Regions from separate parts of the Arthrobacter sp. CMU6 genome, predicted to be linked through region 2. Evidence: riboswitches for the same ligand, from Rfam matches in the RefSeq annotation. Region 2 holds a riboswitch; each other region holds the start of a gene.
The links. Region 2 has a riboswitch for S-adenosylmethionine ahead of metX (homoserine O-acetyltransferase MetX). Riboswitches for the same ligand answer to the same signal wherever they lie in the genome.
Positions count from the first base shown of each region.

Region 1: linked by a shared signal. The riboswitch ahead of AC5RWD_RS01925 (aminotransferase class V-fold PLP-dependent enzyme) and the one ahead of metX (homoserine O-acetyltransferase MetX) in region 2 are both predicted to bind S-adenosylmethionine.
Region 3: linked by a shared signal. The riboswitch ahead of AC5RWD_RS05860 (DUF1737 domain-containing protein) and the one ahead of metX (homoserine O-acetyltransferase MetX) in region 2 are both predicted to bind S-adenosylmethionine.

Region 1 covers NZ_JBNHFL010000002.1:115,225-121,344, forward strand. The annotation lists gene AC5RWD_RS01905 (fluoride efflux transporter FluC) at 1-95, opposite strand, end outside; gene AC5RWD_RS01910 (fluoride efflux transporter FluC) at 92-535, opposite strand; gene AC5RWD_RS01915 (metal-dependent transcriptional regulator) at 554-1,267, opposite strand; gene AC5RWD_RS01920 (class I SAM-dependent methyltransferase) at 1,278-2,057, opposite strand; gene AC5RWD_RS01925 (aminotransferase class V-fold PLP-dependent enzyme) at 2,178-3,584, opposite strand; SAM riboswitch class IV at 3,619-3,732, opposite strand; gene hisN (histidinol-phosphatase) at 3,912-4,724, opposite strand; gene rsgA (ribosome small subunit-dependent GTPase A) at 4,791-5,906, opposite strand; gene aroA (3-phosphoshikimate 1-carboxyvinyltransferase) at 5,890-6,120, opposite strand, start outside.
Region 2 covers NZ_JBNHFL010000007.1:169,233-175,352, forward strand. The annotation lists gene AC5RWD_RS07080 (bifunctional o-acetylhomoserine/o-acetylserine sulfhydrylase) at 1-1,122, shown strand, start outside; SAM riboswitch class IV at 1,229-1,344, shown strand; gene metX (homoserine O-acetyltransferase MetX) at 1,357-2,571, shown strand; gene AC5RWD_RS07090 (MFS transporter) at 2,829-4,211, shown strand; gene AC5RWD_RS07095 (alcohol dehydrogenase catalytic domain-containing protein) at 4,325-5,461, shown strand; gene AC5RWD_RS07100 (LysR family transcriptional regulator) at 5,515-6,120, opposite strand, start outside.
Region 3 covers NZ_JBNHFL010000006.1:49,911-56,030, forward strand. The annotation lists gene AC5RWD_RS05835 (AMP-binding protein) at 1-1,635, opposite strand, end outside; gene AC5RWD_RS05840 (DUF1905 domain-containing protein) at 1,710-2,009, shown strand; gene AC5RWD_RS05845 (YegP family protein) at 2,048-2,422, opposite strand; gene AC5RWD_RS05850 (O-succinylhomoserine sulfhydrylase) at 2,741-3,949, opposite strand; gene AC5RWD_RS05855 (rhodanese-like domain-containing protein) at 3,951-4,370, opposite strand; gene AC5RWD_RS05860 (DUF1737 domain-containing protein) at 4,367-4,675, opposite strand; SAM riboswitch class IV at 4,689-4,803, opposite strand; gene AC5RWD_RS05865 (NtaA/DmoA family FMN-dependent monooxygenase) at 5,011-6,120, shown strand, end outside.

The DNA.
Region 1 (6,120 bases), on a different contig from region 2:
CGCCGCGGCGACGGGAACCCGGCCAGCCAGCCGTCCACGGCGAACCTAAGGAGGGCGCCGGCGATGCCGAAGAGGCCCACGAGGAGCGCCGTCACGGACGCACCCCACGCCCGGCGCTCAGCATCCTGCCGGTCCGCCAGCCGGCTGCTGCTGCCGCCAGCCCCAAAAAGACAGAGAGTCCTACGTAGAGGAGTGCCAAGCCGGGGAACCCGGATCGGGTCAGCCGGTCGGTGGAAAACACGACGGCGGAAAAGGTGGTGAAAGAGCCCAGCAGGCCCGGCCCGATGGCCGCACGGAGCCAGAACGCGGTCTGCGGCCGCGCGATCCAGATGGTGGTGAGGGCCGCCAGCACAAAGCTGCCAACGATGTTGATGCCCAGCGTAGCCCACGGCAGGCCTCCCGGCTGGTCCGGGAACAGCAGACCCAGCACGTACCGGAGCTCCGTGCCCAGCAGCCCGCCGGTGGCCACGGCAGTCCAGACGCGCCACCCGTAGCCGGAGCCCGTCCTGGAAGCAGCGCCGGTGCGGCCGGCCACGGGAACCCGCACCTGTGCCTACAGGCCCGCCATGCGGCAGCCGGGATGCGCGGAGTCGCTTTGGATCCACAGCGCTGATGCCACTTCGTCGGCGAGGTCAACGTCGCGGCTGGTTCCGGGGGAACCGATGCGGACCACGAGCGCACCGCCGAAGGGCTTGCGGCCGCGTACCTCGACGTCGGCGTCGAGGCTGATCCTTTCCGCGGCCAGGTAGCGCAGCAGTTCCGGGTTCTCGTCGCTGATCCGGGTGATCCTGCCGGTGTGGCCGTCGTCGAGTTCGATCATCCGGTGGGCCGACGGCATTCGGACGGTTCCGTCAGCCGTGGGGATGGGATCGCCGTGCGGGTCCCGTGACGGGTTGCCCAGCCGGGCTGCCAGCCTCTCAATGAACGTGTCCGAGACCGCGTGTTCCAGCTGTTCGGCCTCGTCGTGGACTTCGTCCCAGCTGTATCCCAGGTCCTTGACCAGGTAGGTCTCAATGAGCCGGTGCCGCCGGACCATGGAGAGCGCAAGCCGGACGCCCTGGGGTGTGAGGGTGATGGCGCTGTACGGCTTGTGGAGGACCAGGCCCTGGTCCTTGAGCTTGCGCACCATTTCGGAGACTGAGGAATTGGCCACGCCGAGGCGCTGTGCAAGCTGCGTGGACGTGATGGGCTTGTCCTGCCATTCCGTGAAGGAATAGATGACCTTAACGTAGTCCTCGATCGAGGAGGAGGGCGTACTGGTCTTCACAGGTTCAAGCCTACCTGCTGCCACTAGGGCGTTCCGCCCGGACAGCCCGCCAGGTCTGGGTGAGGTAGGGGAGCTGCAGCAGTTCGCCCTCGGCATGCCCCAGATGTTCATGCAGGTACCAGGTCAGGTTTCCGGTCACCTTGGCTCGGGTGGCGTCATTGGCTGCGAGGTAGTAGCTGCGGGACTTGGCCAGTTCCAGGATGTCGTCCGGGGTGACAGGATCCTCCCACCGGGTCAGGTGGCTTTCCAGGGAGGTGAATTCCGGACCGATTTTGGGGCGGAAATCCGGCTTGTGCACGTCCCCGGCGTGCATGATGCGTGACAGCCGGTGGACCCACGGCACTGATGTGTCCAGCTGGTTCCAGATCAGGCCCAGCACACCGTGGGGCCTGAGGATCCGGGAGATTTCCGTGCTGGCCCGCAGGGGGTCGCACCAGTGCCACGCCTGCGCAACGGTGACCACATCGAACGACGCGCCGGGCAGCCCGGTCTCCTCCGCGGTCCCTTCCAGGGCTTGAACCCCGGGGTAGGAGCCGCTGAGCTGTTCCAGCATGTCCACGGAAGGGTCCACCGCGCTGACGCTCAGGCCGCGTTCCACCAGCAATGCCGTGAACTTACCGGTTCCTGCGCCGAGGTCGGCAGCGGTGTGGGCCTCGGGTGGAATGAGCCAGTCAGCGGAATCGCCAGGGTACCCGGGACGGACGCGGTGGTAGTGCTCGCCGCCGTCCTGAAAGCTCTGCCCAAGCTCCTGCCGCCGCCCGTGATGAAGTTTGGGACCGCCCCGTGCCACGCACAGTCTCCTTAGCCCGACGTCGAAAATTACCTTTCGAATTTACCGTACGGAGACCGCTGCCGTAGCAGGCCGGGGTGGCGTCCTAGTTCGGGTTGGCGTCCGGGGCCGGGGTGGCGATTAGTCCTGCGTGCAGGGTGCGGCGCCGGCGGTGCCGGGGGTGTTGGGTGCCCACTCGGGGTACGTGCGTGTGTCGTTCGCCGGAACCCAGCGCCCGGCGTCCACCACGTAGTCCCAACCGAGCCCGGAGCGGCGGAGCTCCTCAATGCCGGCGAGCAGCCGCTGGGCGTCCTCGAGCCGGGATCCCACGCCAAAGCTGGCGCGCAGCGAACCCGACGGGAGGCCGAGGCGCTTCAGCAGCGGGTGCGCGCAGAAGCGGCCGTCGCGCAGGCCCACGCCGTGTTCGGCCGACAGGTAGGCGGCCACCAGGCCGGCGTCGTACCCCTCCACGGAGAAGTTGACCACGCCAATGGCGTCGTCCGGGTCGCTGTCGGCGAAGATCTGGTGGACGGTGACGCCGTCGATCCTGCGCAGCCCCTCGACGAGGAAGGACCGGATGGCGGCTTCGTGGGCGTGCCAGTGCTGCGGATCAAGGGCAGCGATGACCTGGGTTGCCCGGGCCAGGGTGGCAGCGCCGAGCACGTTGGGTGAGCCGCCCTCGTGGCGGGCGGGGCCGGTGGCCCAGCTGACGCCGTCGAGCCTGGCCTCGCTCACCGCGCCGCCGCCGGCGAGGTGGGGCGTGCCGGCATCGAGCCAGTCGGGGCGGCCGATCAGGACGCCGGCCCCGAAGGGGGCGTAGAGCTTGTGGCCGGAGAAGGCGAGATAGTCGACGTCGTCCGCGGCGATGTCGATGCGGCGGTGCGGCGCGAGCTGCGCGGCGTCCACCACGATTCGGGCGCCGTATTCATGGGCCAGCGCGGCGAGTCGGCGGATGGGAAGGATTTCGCCGGTGACGTTGGAGGCGCCGGTCACCGCAAGGAGGCTGACATCGCCGTGCTCGAGTTCGGCGCGCAGGCTGCTGATGGTTGCTTCCAGGGTTTCCGAGGCCACCACGCTGCGGTGCGGCACGCCCTGCCACGGCAGCAGGTTGGCGTGGTGCTCGATGTCCAGGTACAGGACTTCGCCGGTGTGGTGGTGGTTCTCCACGGGCAGGCAGCCGGCCAGGAGGTTGAGGGAGTCGGTGGTGTTCCGGGTGAAGATGACGGCGTCATCGGCGCGGCCGCCCACGAACTCCCGCACGATGCTCCGCGAGTTCTCGTACACGGAGGTGCTGATCTGTGAGGCGTAGCCGGCGCCGCGGTGCACGCTTGCGTAGTACGGCAGGATCTCGTTGAGGTACGCAGAAACCACTGACAGAGCAGGCGCGGAGGCGCCGTAATCGAGGTTGGCGTAGCGGACGTGGCCGCCCTGGATCAGCGGAGCCTGGATTTCCGCGCCGGTGACGGCGGCCAGGGGGCGGCCGGCGGCGGCGAACCGGCCGTCCAGCACGCCGGCGTCGGTGGTGGAAGAAAGGATTGCAGCTGTCATGGGACCTCACTGAGAAAGGACCCCGCGTGACAGGGATCCGCGCTTGCCGGGTCCGTTCCGGATCGGCCTGGTCGTCACCCGGGGCACCCCACCGCGAATGGAGGGTTGCCGGCCAGCTAACCGGGGTTTAGCGCTGGCACTCGTGACCTGTTACGAGACTAGGACATCCGGACCGGCGATGAAAAAGCCGATCAGGAATGTTAAGCGAAATATTACGCAGCCCGGATATCCGGCGTTCGGCCGAATAAACGACGGCGGACGCCACCAAAAGTGGTCGTCCGCCGTCGTAATGTTCAGCGCTAAGGCGCCGGGGCAGGGGTGGGGAAACTAGAGTAAATCGTCCAGTTGCGGGTTCAGGCGCTTCAGGACTTCCGAGTGCAGGATCGAGTTGGTGGCCAGCGCGTTGCCGCCGAACGGGCCGTCAGTGCCTTCGAGGGAGGTGAAACGGCCGCCCGCTTCCGTCACGATCGGCACCAGTGCCGCCATGTCGTACAGGTTCAGTTCCGGTTCGCAGGCGATGTCCACCGCGCCTTCGGCCACCATGCAGTACGACCAGAAATCGCCGAACGCGCGGGTGCGCCACACCTCCTCGGTGAGCTGGAGGAACTCATCGAGGTTTCCGCGGTCCTTCCAGCCGCCGAGGCTGGAGTAGGACAGCGAGGCGTCGGCGAGGCTGGACACGTTGGACACCTTGAGCCTCGTGGCGGCGGCCAGGGAACGGCCCGAGTAGGCGCCGGCGCCCTTGGCGGCCCACCAGCGCTTGCCGAGCGCAGGGGCGCTGACCACGCCCACGACGGGTTCGCCCTCGTCGACGAGGGCGATCAGCGTGGCCCAGACCGGCACCCCGCGGACAAAGTTCTTGGTGCCGTCGATGGGGTCGATGATCCAGCGGCGGGAACCGTGGCCGGAACTTCCGAACTCCTCACCGAGCACGGCGTCGCGGGGACGGGAGCGGGACAGCTGGCCGCGGATGGACTCCTCGGCGGCCTTGTCCGCATCGGTGACCGGCGTCAGATCAGGCTTCGTCTCGATCTGGAGGTCCAGCGCCTTGAACCGGCTCATGGTCTGGTCGTCCACGGAATCGGCCAGCACATGGGCCAGACGCAGGTCATCGTTGTACGTTGAAGCGGGTTGGGTCATGGTTCCAAACTACCCTCAAAGGCCCCGCCGGGCGGGGAGGCAGCTGCCGGGCTGCGCCGGGAAAGGCTAGCCGACGCTGCCGAGCTCCTTGGTTTCCTGGGCCTCCATGCGCGGGTCGGTGCCCAGCAGGCGGCGCAGGGACGCGAGCCTGGCTGCTCCCGTGGGGCCGGCGTGACCGGCCGCGACCCATGCATCAACGCCGCAGTTGACGGAGGTGGCGTCGTGCTTGCAGCCGCGTTCGCAGGCCTCGGTGCCCGGCTCAAGGTCGGGGAAGGAGCGCAGGATGCGGTCCGGGTCGACGTGGGCAAGTCCGAACGAACGGATGCCAGGCGTGTCGATGATCCAGCTCCCGGCCGGGGCGTCAGCGAGCTTGAGGGCAAGGGCCGACGACGACGTGTGCCGTCCCCGGCCCGTGACGGCATTGACACCGCCGGTGGCGCGTTCGGCCCCGGTCAGCGCGTTGACCATGGTGGACTTTCCGACGCCGGAATGGCCCAGCATCACGGTCACCTTGCCGTCCAGGTGCGCGCGCAGTTCGGACACGGCGGCAACGTCGAGCCGGGCGGAGAGGCCGTCGTCTGACCGTGCGTCGATGCCCGATGCTTCCGAGTCGGCAGTGCGGCTGATGATGACCGGAAAGTCCAGGTGGCGGTAGTTGTCCAGCAGTTCGGTGGGATCTTTGACGTCCGCCTTGGTGACCAGCAGCAGCGGTTCGATCCCGGCGTCGTAGGCTGCCACCAGTGCCCGGTCGATGAAGCCGGTACGGGGTTCCGGGTTGGCGGCGGCGACCACCACCACCAACTGGTCCGCGTTGGCAACAACAGCGCGCTCCACCGGATCGGTGTCGTCGGCGCTGCGGCGCAGCAGGGTCTTGCGGTCCTGGATTTTCACGAGCCGGGCGAGAGTGTCCGGCGCGCCGGAGACGTCGCCCACGAGGGACACGAAGTCGCCCGCCACCACGGGGGAGCGGCGGAGTTCCCGGGCCCGGGCGGCGATGACCGTCCGCTCGTGGCCGGAGTCCTCGCCCACGACTGCTGTGTAACGTCCCCGGTCAACGGTGATGATCCGTCCGGTGACGGCGTCCTCGTGGCTGGGGCGGTCCTTCGTCCGGGGCCGGGAACCCTTCTTGTTCGGGCGGATCCGGACGTCGGATTCGTCCCAGGAATCAGTGCTGCGTGCCACCGGCGGTCCCTGCAGTGTTGGTCACTGCCGTGTTTGTAACGGCGCCGATCCGCTGGCCGAGCATGTCCGCCCACAGCTTGGGGAAGTCCGGCATGGTCTTGGACGTCGTGGCGATGTCCTGCACTTCCACGCCCCTGACCGCCAGGCCGAGGATCGCTCCGGCCGTGGCCATCCGGTGGTCAGCATAGCTGTGCACGACGCCCGCGTGCAGTTC
Region 2 (6,120 bases):
GCCGTTGAACAGCGGATCGCCAGCCTGGAAGGAGGGCTCGCCGCGCTGCTCCTGAGCTCCGGCCAGGCCGCAGAAACGTACGCCATCCTCAACATCGCCGAGGCCGGCGACCACGTGGTGGCAAGCCCCAGCCTCTATGGCGGCACCTACAACCTGCTTGCCCACACCCTGAAGAAGTTCGGCGTGTCCGTCACGTTCGTGGCCGACCCGGACAACCTTGAGCAGTGGCGCGACGCCGTACAGCCCAACACCAAGCTCTTCTTTGCCGAGGTGGTGTCCAACCCCCGGCAGGACGTCCTGGACATCGAAGGCGTTGCCCGGACCGCGCACGAGGCCGGCGTTCCCCTCATCGTGGACAACACCCTGTCCACGCCGTACCTCATCAGGCCGCTCGAGTGGGGCGCGGACGTCGTGGTGCACTCGGCCACCAAGTACCTGGGCGGGCATGGTGCCGCCATTGCCGGTGTCATCGTGGATTCGGGCAACTTCGACTTCGGCAAGGACCCGGAGCGCTTTCCCGGCTTCAACACGCCGGACCCCACCTACAACGGCCTGGTCTACGCCCGCGACCTCGGCGCGGACGGTGCCCTGGGAGCCAACCTGTCCTACATCCTCAAGGCGCGGGTCCAGCTGCTCCGCGACCTGGGTTCCGCGGTGTCCCCGTTCAATGCCTTCCTCATTGCGCAGGGCCTGGAAACGCTGAGCCTGCGGGTGGAGCGCCACGTGGCCAATGCGGTGGCGGTGGCCGGCTGGCTGGAAGCCCGCAGCGACGTGGAGTCCGTAGCCTACGCCGGGCTGCCGTCCAGCCCCTGGTATGAGCGCGGCCTGAAGTACGGGCCCAAGGGCACCGGCGCGGTGGTGGCCTTTACGGTGGCCGGCGGGGCTGAGGCAGGCAAGCGCTTCGTGGATGCCCTGGAGCTGCACTCCCACGTGGCAAACATCGGTGACGTGCGCTCCCTCGTCATCCACCCGGCGTCGACCACGCACAGCCAGCTGACGCCGGAGCAGCAGAGCGTGGCTGGGGTGGCCCCGGGCCTGGTGCGGCTGTCCGTCGGCCTGGAACACATCGATGACATCCTGGCCGACCTCGACGCCGGATTCCGCGCCGCGAAAGGCGCCTGATTTCCGGTGCCGCGGGTGGAACTCCCGGCCCGGGCGGCGGGCCGGGAGTCACACAGCCGTCACATTCTTCGCGAAGATGTCCGCCTGTTTCGTAAACTGGGCAACAGGTCATGAGTGCCAGCGACAGCCCCGGCTTGCTGGCCGGCAACCCTCCTTCCGCGGTGGGGTGCCCCGGGTGAAGACCTGGCCTGCCGGACAGCTGCCGGCGGGCAAGCGCGTAGAAGAGGTTTACCCATGACGATTTCTGTCAGCAGCACCGACTTTCCGGCCGCCGGGGCTCCGCACGGCACTGCTTTGAACGGCACCGTTCCCGGCGGTACAAATCAGGATGGCGGCCGTACGAGTCAGGATGGCCGCGGTACCACTGAGGATGGCACAGTCCGGTATGTCAACATCGGCAGCCTGGAGCTGGAGGCCGGAGGCTTCCTGCCGGACGTGACGCTGGCCTACGAATCCTGGGGAACGCTCAACTCGGACGGTTCCAACGCGATCCTCGTTCAGCATGCCCTCACCGGCAGCACGCACGTCACACGGGGTGCCGGAAACGAGGAGGGCTGGTGGGAACAGCTCGCAGGGCCCGGTGCGCCGGCGGACACTGACAGGTTCTTTGTCATTTCCATCAACATCCTGGGCGGCTGTTACGGGTCCACGGGACCGTCGTCGACCGCCCCGGACGGCAAACCCTGGGGTTCACGCTTTCCGCTGGTGACGCTCAGGGACTCCACCGTCGCCGAGGCGAGGCTTGCCGACCGGCTTGGCATCACGAGCTGGCACGCCGTGGTGGGCGGATCCATGGGCGGCGCCCGCGCCCTCGAATGGGCCGTGACCTTCCCGGAGCGTGTGCGCCGCTGCGGTGTCATCTCGGTCGGCGCCAGGAGCACGGCTGAACAAATCGCCTTCGCCCAGGCGCAGACCCTTGCCATCCGGCAGGACCGCCATTTCAACGGCGGTGACTATTACGGCGGGCCCGAACCCGCGGAGGGCCTGGCGCTCGCGCGGCGGATCGCGCACATCACCTACCGGTCTGCCTACGAACTGGATTTCCGGTTCGGCAGGAACGCCCAGACCCCTGAAGAGCCGTTGCAGGCCGAAGCCCTGGCGGGCCGCGGCCGGTACCAGGTGGAGAGCTACCTCGACCACCAGGGCAACAAGCTGGTCCGGCGCTTTGACGCCAACAGCTACATCGCCCTCACGGAAGCACTCATGAGCCATGACGTCACCCGGGGACGGGGGACACTCAAGGAAGCCCTGGCGCGGGCCTCCGCAGACTTCTTCGTTGCCGCCGTGGAGACGGACCGGCTGTACTTTCCCGCCCAGTCGCTGGAACTCGCCGAGGCCCTGCCGGGGAATGTGGATGTCCACATGATCGATTCGCCGATCGGCCACGACGGGTTCCTCACGGAGATCGGTCAGCTGAACGCCCAGCTCAGGGCTCACCTCCTCAATTGATGCGCGCCGCCGCTCGGCCGGAACCCGACCGTGGCCGGGGCCACGCCGGTGCCTCCACGGCGGCCGTCTTCCTGCTGTGGCGCGGCGATGCCGGTTCCTCCCTGTGCATTTATGCAGATGTGCCCTGCACTATTTGGCGTTGAGCTTGCGTCTTCGGCAGACCATACTCGTTGAATCCGGCGTTCGTGGTGCGCATCACACCCGTTCGCCACCGACTGGTCCCCGTGGTGTCGAGGAAGACGCCGAAGGAGTTCGCAATGAGTACGGAAAGCTCCGCCGCAAGGCGTACAGAGGAAACCGATATCAAGGCCTCAGGCCTGAAGAAAGTCGTCACGGCGTCCATGGCCGGCACCGTGGTGGAGTGGTATGAGTTCTTCCTGTACGCCTCGGCTGCCACCCTGGTCTTTGGCAAGACATTCTTTCCCAATGCCGGCACGGAGCTGGATGGCATCATCGCCGCCTTCCTCACCTACGCCGTTGGCTTCGTTGCCCGCCCGATCGGCGGCATCGTCTTCGGCCACTTCGGCGACAAGTTCGGCCGCAAGCAGCTGCTGCAGCTGAGCATCATCCTGGTGGGCGTCTCCACCTTCCTGATGGGCTGCCTGCCGACGTTCCAGCAGATCGGCTACTGGGCACCCGCGCTCCTGGTCTTCCTGCGGTTCGCCCAGGGCTTCGCTGTCGGCGGCGAATGGGGCGGCGCGGTCCTCCTCGTGGCAGAGCACAGCCCCAGCAAGTCCCGCGGCTTCTGGGCCAGCTGGCCGCAGTCCGCCGTGCCCATGGGCAACCTGCTCGCCACCGCCGTGCTGTTCATCCTGTCCTCCACCCTGACCCAGGAAGCGTTCCTTGGCTGGGGCTGGCGCGTGGCGTTCTGGCTCTCCGCGGTGATCGTCGTGATCGGCTATTACATCCGCACCAAGGTCAATGACGCCCCGATCTTCCTCGAGGCCCGCAAGGAAGTCGAGGCCGGGCACAAGGGCTACGGCGTTGCCGAGGTCTTCAAGCGCTACCCGCGCGGCGTTTTCACTGCCATGGGCCTGCGCTTTGCCGAGAACATCCTCTACTACCTCGTGGTGACGTTCTCCATCACGTACCTGAAAACGGTGGTCCAGGCCGACACGAGCCGGATCCTGCTGCTGCTCCTGCTCGCCCACGCAGTGCACTTTGCCGCTGTGCCGGTGGTCGGCAAGCTGTCGGACCGCTTCGGCCGCAAGCCCGTCTACATGGCCGGTGCCATCCTGGGAGCCACGTGGGGCTTCTTCGCCTTCCCGATGATGGATACCAAGAATGATGTGATCATCCTGGCGTCCATCATGATCGGCTTGCTGTTCCACGCACTTATGTACGCCGGCCAGCCCGCGATCATGGCGGAAATGTTCCCCACCCGGATGCGCTACTCCGGCGTCTCGCTGGGCTACCAGGTGACCTCCATCGTTGCCGGTTCGCTGGCCCCGATCATCGCCGCGTCGCTCCTGGGCACCTTCAAGTCCTCCGTTCCCGTGGCCATCTACCTGCTGATCGCCTGCGTCATCACCGCCGTCGCGGTGTTCTTCCTGAAGGAAACCCGCGGCATCTCGCTCCACGACGTGGACGCGGCCGACGCCCAGGGCACGGCCGACCTGCTCGCCGCCGGCAAGAAGTAGACCGGCTTTACCCAGGCCCTGACCTCTGGCCATGACGAGCATTCAACAGCTGCCCGGACCCGCCACCCATGCGGGGCCGGGCAGTTGCCCGTTTACCGAGACCAAGGATTTCCATGAAAGCAGCAGTCCTCTACTCCGCCGTCCCCAACCCCGGCACTGCGTCGGAGAAGCCCAGCTACACGGACGCCCGGCCCCTGGTGGTGCAGGAGCTGGACCGGCCGGAGCCGCGCTCCGGCGAGCTGGGTGTTGCCATCACGTACTCCAGCCTGTGCCATTCAGACCTTTCCGTGGTGGACGGTTCGCGCGTCCGGCCCCTGCCCATGGCACTGGGCCATGAGGCGGTGGGGAGGGTCGTGTTAGTGGGTGACGGCGTCTCCGACGTGTCCGTGGGCGACCATGTGGTGCTGGTGTTCGTGCCGAGCTGCGGGGACTGCCGCGCCTGCCGGTCCGGCCGTCCCGCGCTCTGCCACCGGGCGGCCGAGGTCAACGGATCCGGCGACCTGCTCCACGGCGAGGCGGTGCTGCGGACCCCGGCAGGGGAGCGGATCAACCACCACCTGGGCGTCTCGGCTTTCGCCGATTACGCCGTGGTGGCCAGGGAATCGGTGGTGGTGATTGACGACGACGTCCCGGACACCGTCGCGGCGATGTTCGGTTGCGCCGTGCTCACCGGCATGGGCGCTGTGCTCAACACCGCCGCTGTCACGGCCGGCCAGTCGGTGGCCGTGTTCGGCCTCGGGGCCGTTGGCCTTTCCAGCGTCATGGCTGCCTCCCTCGCCGGGGCCGGCAGCGTGATCGCCATCGATCCCAATTCCGGCAAGCACCAGCTCGCCCTCGACTGCGGCGCCACAGCCGTGGGGACGCCCGAGGACGCGGCCAAGCTGATCGCGGAAGCCGCCGGCGACGGGGTCGACGTCGCCGTCGAGGCGGTCGGCTCGGCGGGAGTGATTGCCGCGTGCCTCGGGCATGTGACCCGGGGCGGCGCCGTGGTCTCGGTCGGCCTGCCCCATCCGTCAGCCGAGCTGACGGTTCCCGCGCTGCAGTTCGCCGGAGCCGGCAAACGCCTGCTCGGTTCATACATGGGCGACGCCGTTCCCGGCCGGGACATCCCGCTCTACCTGGGCTATTGGCGGGAGGGCAGGCTGCCCGTGGAGCTGCTGCACACCGACACCAGGCCGCTCGCCGAGATCAACGAGGGGCTGGATGCGCTGGCGTCGGGGCAGGTGGTGCGGCGCCTGTTCAAGGCCTGACGGGGCCGTGGCCTGGCAGTGGTATGACGGGACATAGCCTGGCGGGGGACACGTCAGCCCGCCAGCAGCCCCGCCCGGGCCTTAACTTCCTCCTTGAGTGACGCGATGACCGCCTGCACCGCGGCCGAGCGGAGGGACTCCGGACGCGCCACCGCCCAGATGGGGAGCTGGCGCTCGAAGTCGTCGGCGAGCACGGGAACGAAGTCCGGCTGCCCCGCCACCATGAAGTTCGGCAGCAGCCCGATGCCTGCGCCCTGCCGCACGGCCTCCAGCTGGGCGAACACGCTCGTGGCCTGGAAGCTCGAGGTAGGCATCGGCAGCTGCGAGGACCAGCGGTGCCCCAACTCCGCCACCTGGAGTGCGGACTCAACGTAAGAGACAAAGCCGTGCTGCCCGACGTCGTCGAGCGTTTCCGGCAGTCCGTGCTCCGCGGCGTAGCCGGCACTGGCGTAGAGGCGCAGGTAGTAGTTGCTCAGGAAGATGGTCTGGGCGTTGCTGACGTCCGTCCGGCCCACCACGATTTCCAGGTCCACGCCGGATCTGTTCTGGCTGACCTTCCGCGTGGCGCTGAGCATCTCGATGTTCAGCTGCGGGTTCTGCTGCTGCAGCCGGACCAGCGCAGGCGTGACGAACACGGCTCCGACACCGTCCGTCGTTGC
Region 3 (6,120 bases), on a different contig from region 2:
GGCAACGAACCGGCGCATCTTCCTAGCAGGTTTTCTCCCCGCGGGCTGCTCCAGGTCGCGGACCGGCGTCACATGCCAGTCCGGGGGGAGATGCCCCAACAGCTGCTCCAGCCGGACGGACGTGGCCACATAGGACAGCGAATCGCCGCCGAGGGAGACGAACGTGTCGCCGTCGCCGATGTCCGTGCGCTCGAGCGTGTCGCGGAAGATCCGGTGCACATTGTCTGGTCCGGAGTCGGCCGGCTCCGGTTGTGGCATGGCAGTCTGTGACAGTGCAAGGACGGCCGGGTAGTCCACCTTGCCGGTGCCCAGGCGGGGGAGACGCTCGACGGCGTGCAGCTCCAGGGCCGCACGCGGTAGCCCGATGCCCTGCGCGAGGACCTTGGCCAGCAGCTGCGTGTCGTGGCTGCCCTCGACCGCGACGACGAGGCCCTCGTCGGTGCCCGCGCTCGCCGCTTCAACGCCGAGGTCGGCCAGGATGCGCTCCACCTGGCCGAGGTCCACCCGGAGGCCGACGATCTTGACGAACCTGCTGCGCCGCCCCACCACCTCGAAGACACCGGCGGGGTGCTTCCTGGCCAGATCTCCGGTACGGAGTTCGTGGACCGTGCGGCCGGCGCCGAGATCCTCCGCAGTCTCCGCGTAGCCGAGCATGACATTGGGTCCGGTGTAGACGAGTTCGCCGTGCTCGAGGCCGGGAACGGGGTCAATGCGGAAGGCACCGCCCGGCACCGGGATGCCAATGGCACCGGGGTGCTCGGCGGCCAGCCCGGGCGGAAGGTAGGCCATCCGGGCGGTGGCCTCCGTCTGGCCGTACATGACGAACAGTTCCCAGCCCTTCCGCCGGCCGAGTTCCGCGTAGCTCTGCACACGTTCGGGGGCGAGCCGGCCGCCGGCCTGGGTCACATAGCGCAGGCCGGGGAGGTCCATCCCGGCAAAGCCCACGCGTTCGAGCAGTTCGAAGGTGTATGGCACCGCGGCGAAGGACGTTGCCCCGCCAGCGCGGAAAAGCTCCCAGAAGCACGGGTCAACAACGGACAGGTCGGTGAGCACCAGGCCCGCGCCCCGGAGCAGGTGGCTGTTGATCACGGACAGCCCGTAGCAGTAGGACATCGGCAGCGTGGTTGCGGCGCGGTCGGCCGGGCCGATGTTCAGGTACTCGGCAATCGATTCCGCATTGGCCTGCAGATTGGTGGCGGACAGGCGCACCAGCTTGGGCGAGCCGGTGGACCCGGATGTGCTGAGCAGAAGCGCCAAGTCCGGATGGAGTTCATGCCGGGTGCCCGCCCTGCGTTCCTCGAGCACCGTCTGCCCGTCGGCGGAACGCAGCACGACGTCTGGATCGTACGCGGCCACCAGGGACTCTAGCGCCGCCGGCTTGTCCTCCGGAAGCAGGATCAGCGGGTGGCCGCCGACGAGTGCGGCAAGGTAGGCCACCAGGGATTCGACGTCGTTCGCCGCAGCCAATGCCACCAGGCGGCGCTGGGTGCCCAGCCGGAGCGCGAGGGCATCAACCCTGTCGGCGAGTTCCCGGTAGGTGAGAGTGAAATTGTCGGTGAGGATTGCGGGCCTGTCCCCGTGGCCTGCGAGATCGGCGGCGAAGGGCACCCGCGCGAAATCAAGCTGCGTGGTCACCGGAAGATGATATTAGTTAAGGCTTACCTAAGTAAAACCGTCCGGCTTCCTGTTACGCGTGCCATACTCAGTCCGTGGCTGAGACCTATGCCTTTCGTGCGCAGCTGTGGCTCTACCCGGGCGAAGCCGCCTGGCACTTCATTACGTTGCCGGTGGACATTTCGGAGGAGATCCACGAGGAGTCCGCGGGTCACCGCAAGGGGTTCGGCTCGGTGAAGGTGACGGCACACATCGCCGGCCATCAGTGGCAGACCTCGGTCTTTCCGGACGCCGGCAGCGGCTCGTACCTGCTGCCGGTCAAGAAGGCCGTGCGGATGGCGGCCCACATAACCGCGGGGGACGACGTCGAGGTCCGGCTGATCGTCGGCAACTAGGAGCCAGTCAGCCCAAAGGCACCATGTGGCGACGGCGGCTAGGCCGCCCCGGTCCAGCGGGCAGGCGCCGCTGCTGGCCTGCGCAGCGGCGTTCCGGTGGCATCCGACGCCGTGCGCTTGGTGCCGAAGCCCTGCCTTCGGTGGTCTGCCCGTGCTGACAAAGGCGTCTGGGCAGGTACCTGCGGCTTCGCACGCGGGTGCTCCGCGGGCTGGGCCGTGACCTGGGGTCCAGCCGGGGAGAGATCAGTGATGAGCCCCGTCCCGGCGCATTCGCGTACGTCGGCGATTGCGGCCGCGGCCGCACGCTTGTCCTCGAACGGTGCGGAGATTGCGAGGACGATTCCATTGGGGGCCTTCAGCCGGAACCGGAACTGGGACTCTGCATCAACAAAAACTTCAAATACTCCGGCCATGGCGGTCCTTCCGGTCAGGGAGGCTGCGCGCAGCGTCTTCGCGGCCGCAGCCCCGAACGCATCGCTGCGTCTGTCCTTGGGTGGTGCTGAACCAACAGGGGTTTCATCGGTTCATCGGTGTTATTCGAGTCTGCCCAGTGCGCACGGAGCCTCACAAGACCATCCGTGTAAACCCTGGGTAAACCCTGCCTGCCCACCCACTAAACCGCGCCGCAGCCTCGTTCTCAAGGACAGCCGAAACGAACGGACGCGCAGCACAACCCACGTTCAAAGCCCGCCATGGGAAGTAATAGCCGGACGACGAAGGGCCGCAAAAACTCAGATCTGCTTGAGAGCCTGCTCCAGGTCCGCGATGAGGTCATCCGCATCTTCCAGGCCCACGGACAGCCGCACCACCCCGTCGCTCAGTCCGATCGCGGCGCGTCCTTCGGGCCCCATGGCCCGGTGCGTTGTGGTGGCGGGGTGGGTGATCAGGGATTTGGCGTCGCCCAGGTTGTTGGAGATGTCAATGATTTTCAGGGCGTCCAGCAGCGCAAAGGCGGCTTCCTTGCCCGACTGGCCTGCCGTCGTCGCAAGCTCCAGCGTCAGGACGGTGCCGCCGGCCTTCATCTGCTTGGCCGCCAGTTCGAACTGTGGGTGCGATTTGAGCAGCGGGTACTTGACCCAGTTGACGGCGGGCTGGGTCTCCAGCCATTCGGCCAGGCGCAGCGCCGTGGCGGAGGAGTGGTTCACGCGGAGCGCCATGGTCTCCAGGCCCTTGGTGAGCACCCAGGCGTTGAACGAGGAAAGCGCCGGGCCGGTGTGGCGCATGAGCTGCTTGACCGGCCCGTCGATGAATTCCTTGGTGCCCAGGATGGCGCCGCCCATCACCCGGCCCTGGCCGTCGATGTGCTTGGTGCCGGAGTAGACCACCACGTCGGCGCCCAGGTCTCCGCAGCGCTGCAGCAGCGGGGTGGCGAAGACGTTGTCCGCCACCACCTTGGCGCCGGCGGCGTGGGCGAGCTCGCTGACCGCTGCGATGTCCACGATTTCCTGCATGGGGTTGGACGGGGATTCGAAGAAGACGGCCGTGGTGGGCACCGAGAGGGCCACACGCCACTGCTCGAGGTCCGGACCGTCCACGAACACGGTCTCCACACCCCAGCGCGGCAGGATTTCGTTAAGGATCACGAAGCAGGAGCCGAACAGGGAACGGCTGGCGACCACGCGGTCCCCGGCCGCGAGCAGCGCGCCAAGGGCGGTGAACACAGCGGACATGCCGGACGCCGTCGCAAAGCATGCCTCCGTGCCTTCCAGCAGCCGGAGCCGTTCCTGGAAGGTGGCCACGGACGGGTTGCCGTAGCGCGAGTAGACGAAGCGCTCATCCTCGCCGGTGAAGGCGCGTTCGGCGGCAGCGGCGGACTCGTAAACAAAGCCGGAGTTCAGGAAGACAGGCTCGGTGGTCTCTTGGAAATTGGTGCGGTCAAGCCCGCCGCGGACGGCCTGGGTGTCCGGGCTCCAGCCGGCGGCGTCGTGATTAAAGGTCAACTTAGTTCTTTCCCAGGTTCGTCGGCAGGCCGCGGTTCTTCCAGCCGTTCACGGTGCGCTCACCGTAGCGGTCGGGTTCGCCCTCGAAGCCTTCGAGGACGTTGTAGGCGGTGAAACCGGCCTGGGTGGCGGCGATGGCCGCGGCGATGGAGCGCTGGCCGGAGCGGCACAGGAACAGCAGCTCCACCCGGGTGTCCTCAGGCGCCTGCTGCTTCAGCTGCTCGATGAAGTCGGGGTTGGGAATGCCGCCGGGAAAGGTCCACTGGATGAACAGCGGATCATTCCGCTGATCGTTCGCGGACGCGGTTTCCGGGATGCCGATGTGCGCCCATTCACCCTCGGTCCGCACGTCCACCAGAACGGCACCCTGCTCGAGCCTGGCCCACGCGTCCTGCGGGGTGAGGTCTCCGGCGTAGCTCATGCGTGGCCCTCGTAGGCTTCTTCGCTAAGGTCGTCGTCGGAGTCCAGCCGGTCCACGGCGGTGGCGACGGCAGCATCTGCGGACGCGATGGCGGCAGGCAGGATGAGGGCCTGGGCCACGATGACAGTGGTGCCGTTGAAGGTTGCGGCAGGGCTGCCGTGCAGGACGTATCCCTCGGCCAGGGCGGCCGAGATGCGCTCACAGAATGCGCGGTCGTCCGGACCCGTGACCAGGCGGTAGGACAGCTTTTCCTCAGGTTTATCCTGCTGGGACGGCAGTGTTGCAACGGTGGGGGCGTCTGACATGACGGATCTCCTTTTCTCACGCTTGCAGCTCGAAGTGGTCGATATGCCGAGTATTCACCTGAGGCACCCCGCCGTGGAAGGAGGGTTGCCGACCGGCCAGTCAGGGCTTAATGCCGGTACTCATTACTCCCCAAAAACGTAACACTGACGGCGGCGGTGCGCACCGCCGCCGCCGTCATCTTCCGTAACGCATCCGGACACTGCCGGTCAGGGCAATCGACGCGCTGCGGTTACAAAGCCGGTGGCCGGGAGGATAATGACGGGAGATGACCCGCCGTAACGCCGGATGAAACCAGGCTGCAGTGAATGATTCGCCCGCGAATACAGTGACTCCCATGCTGCACTTTGGATGGTTTGTGGGCCATGGCTTCGGGGTTCAGGGCTGGGGGACGCCCGGCTACGGAATCGGTTATGACTGGAAGAAGCCCGCCCCCTACCAGCATGCGGTCCGGGAGTTCGAACGGGCCGGGCTGGACCTGTTCATCATCGAGGATTCGCTCACCGTCCCCGACACCTATGGCGGCAGCGCGGAGGTCTCGCTGGCGCAGGCGTCCTTTGCGCCGAAGCACGATCCGCTGGCCCTGGTGCCGTACCTGCTCTCCGCCACGGAGCACCTCGGTATTGTTCCCACCATCAGCGCCTCCTTCTATCCGCCGTTCACCGCCGCCCGGCTGCTGGCCACGCTGCAGCACTTCTCCAACGGGCAGCTGGGCTGGAACGTGGTGACCTCGGGCAGCGACCTCGCCGCGCAGAACTACGGGCTGGACCAGCAGATCGAGCACGACCTCCGCTACGAGAAGGCCGAGGAGTTCGTGGACGTTGTGCGCAAGCTCTGGCGCAGCTGGGAACCGGACGCCATCCTTGAGGACACGCAGGCAGGCATCTTCGCTGACCACACCAAGGTCCGGCCGATCCACCACGACGGGGAGTTCTTCAAGGTCCGGGGACCGCTGAACACGGCGCCGCTGCCGGAGGAACCGGTGCTGGTGCAGGCGGGGGCATCGCCGCGGGGCAAGGCCTTCGCCGGTGCGAACGCGGATGTTGCCATAGCCCTTGCCCGTGGCGTGGACGGCATGAAGGCGTATCGGGACTCCATCCGCGCCGAGGCTGCCGGGGCCGGCCGGAACCCCGACGACGTCAAGGTCCTGTTCGTCCTCAAACCCACGGTGACCGGTTCCCGGGCCGAAGCCGAGGAGCTGCGGGCTGCCCGCCGGGAGCTCACGCAGCGGGACATCGACAGCCAGCTCAACTCCATCTCCTATCTGTCCGTGATCGACTTCAAGCAGTTCGACCTTGACGAGCCACTCCCGGAGCTCAGCACCAACAGCAACCAGGGCACGCTGGAGCACTTCTCCAAGGCCGCGCCGCCGGGCTCCACCCTGCGGCAAATCCTGCAGGCCCGCAGCGGCGGCGCCGGCGACAGCATCATCGGCACCGCGGAGGAA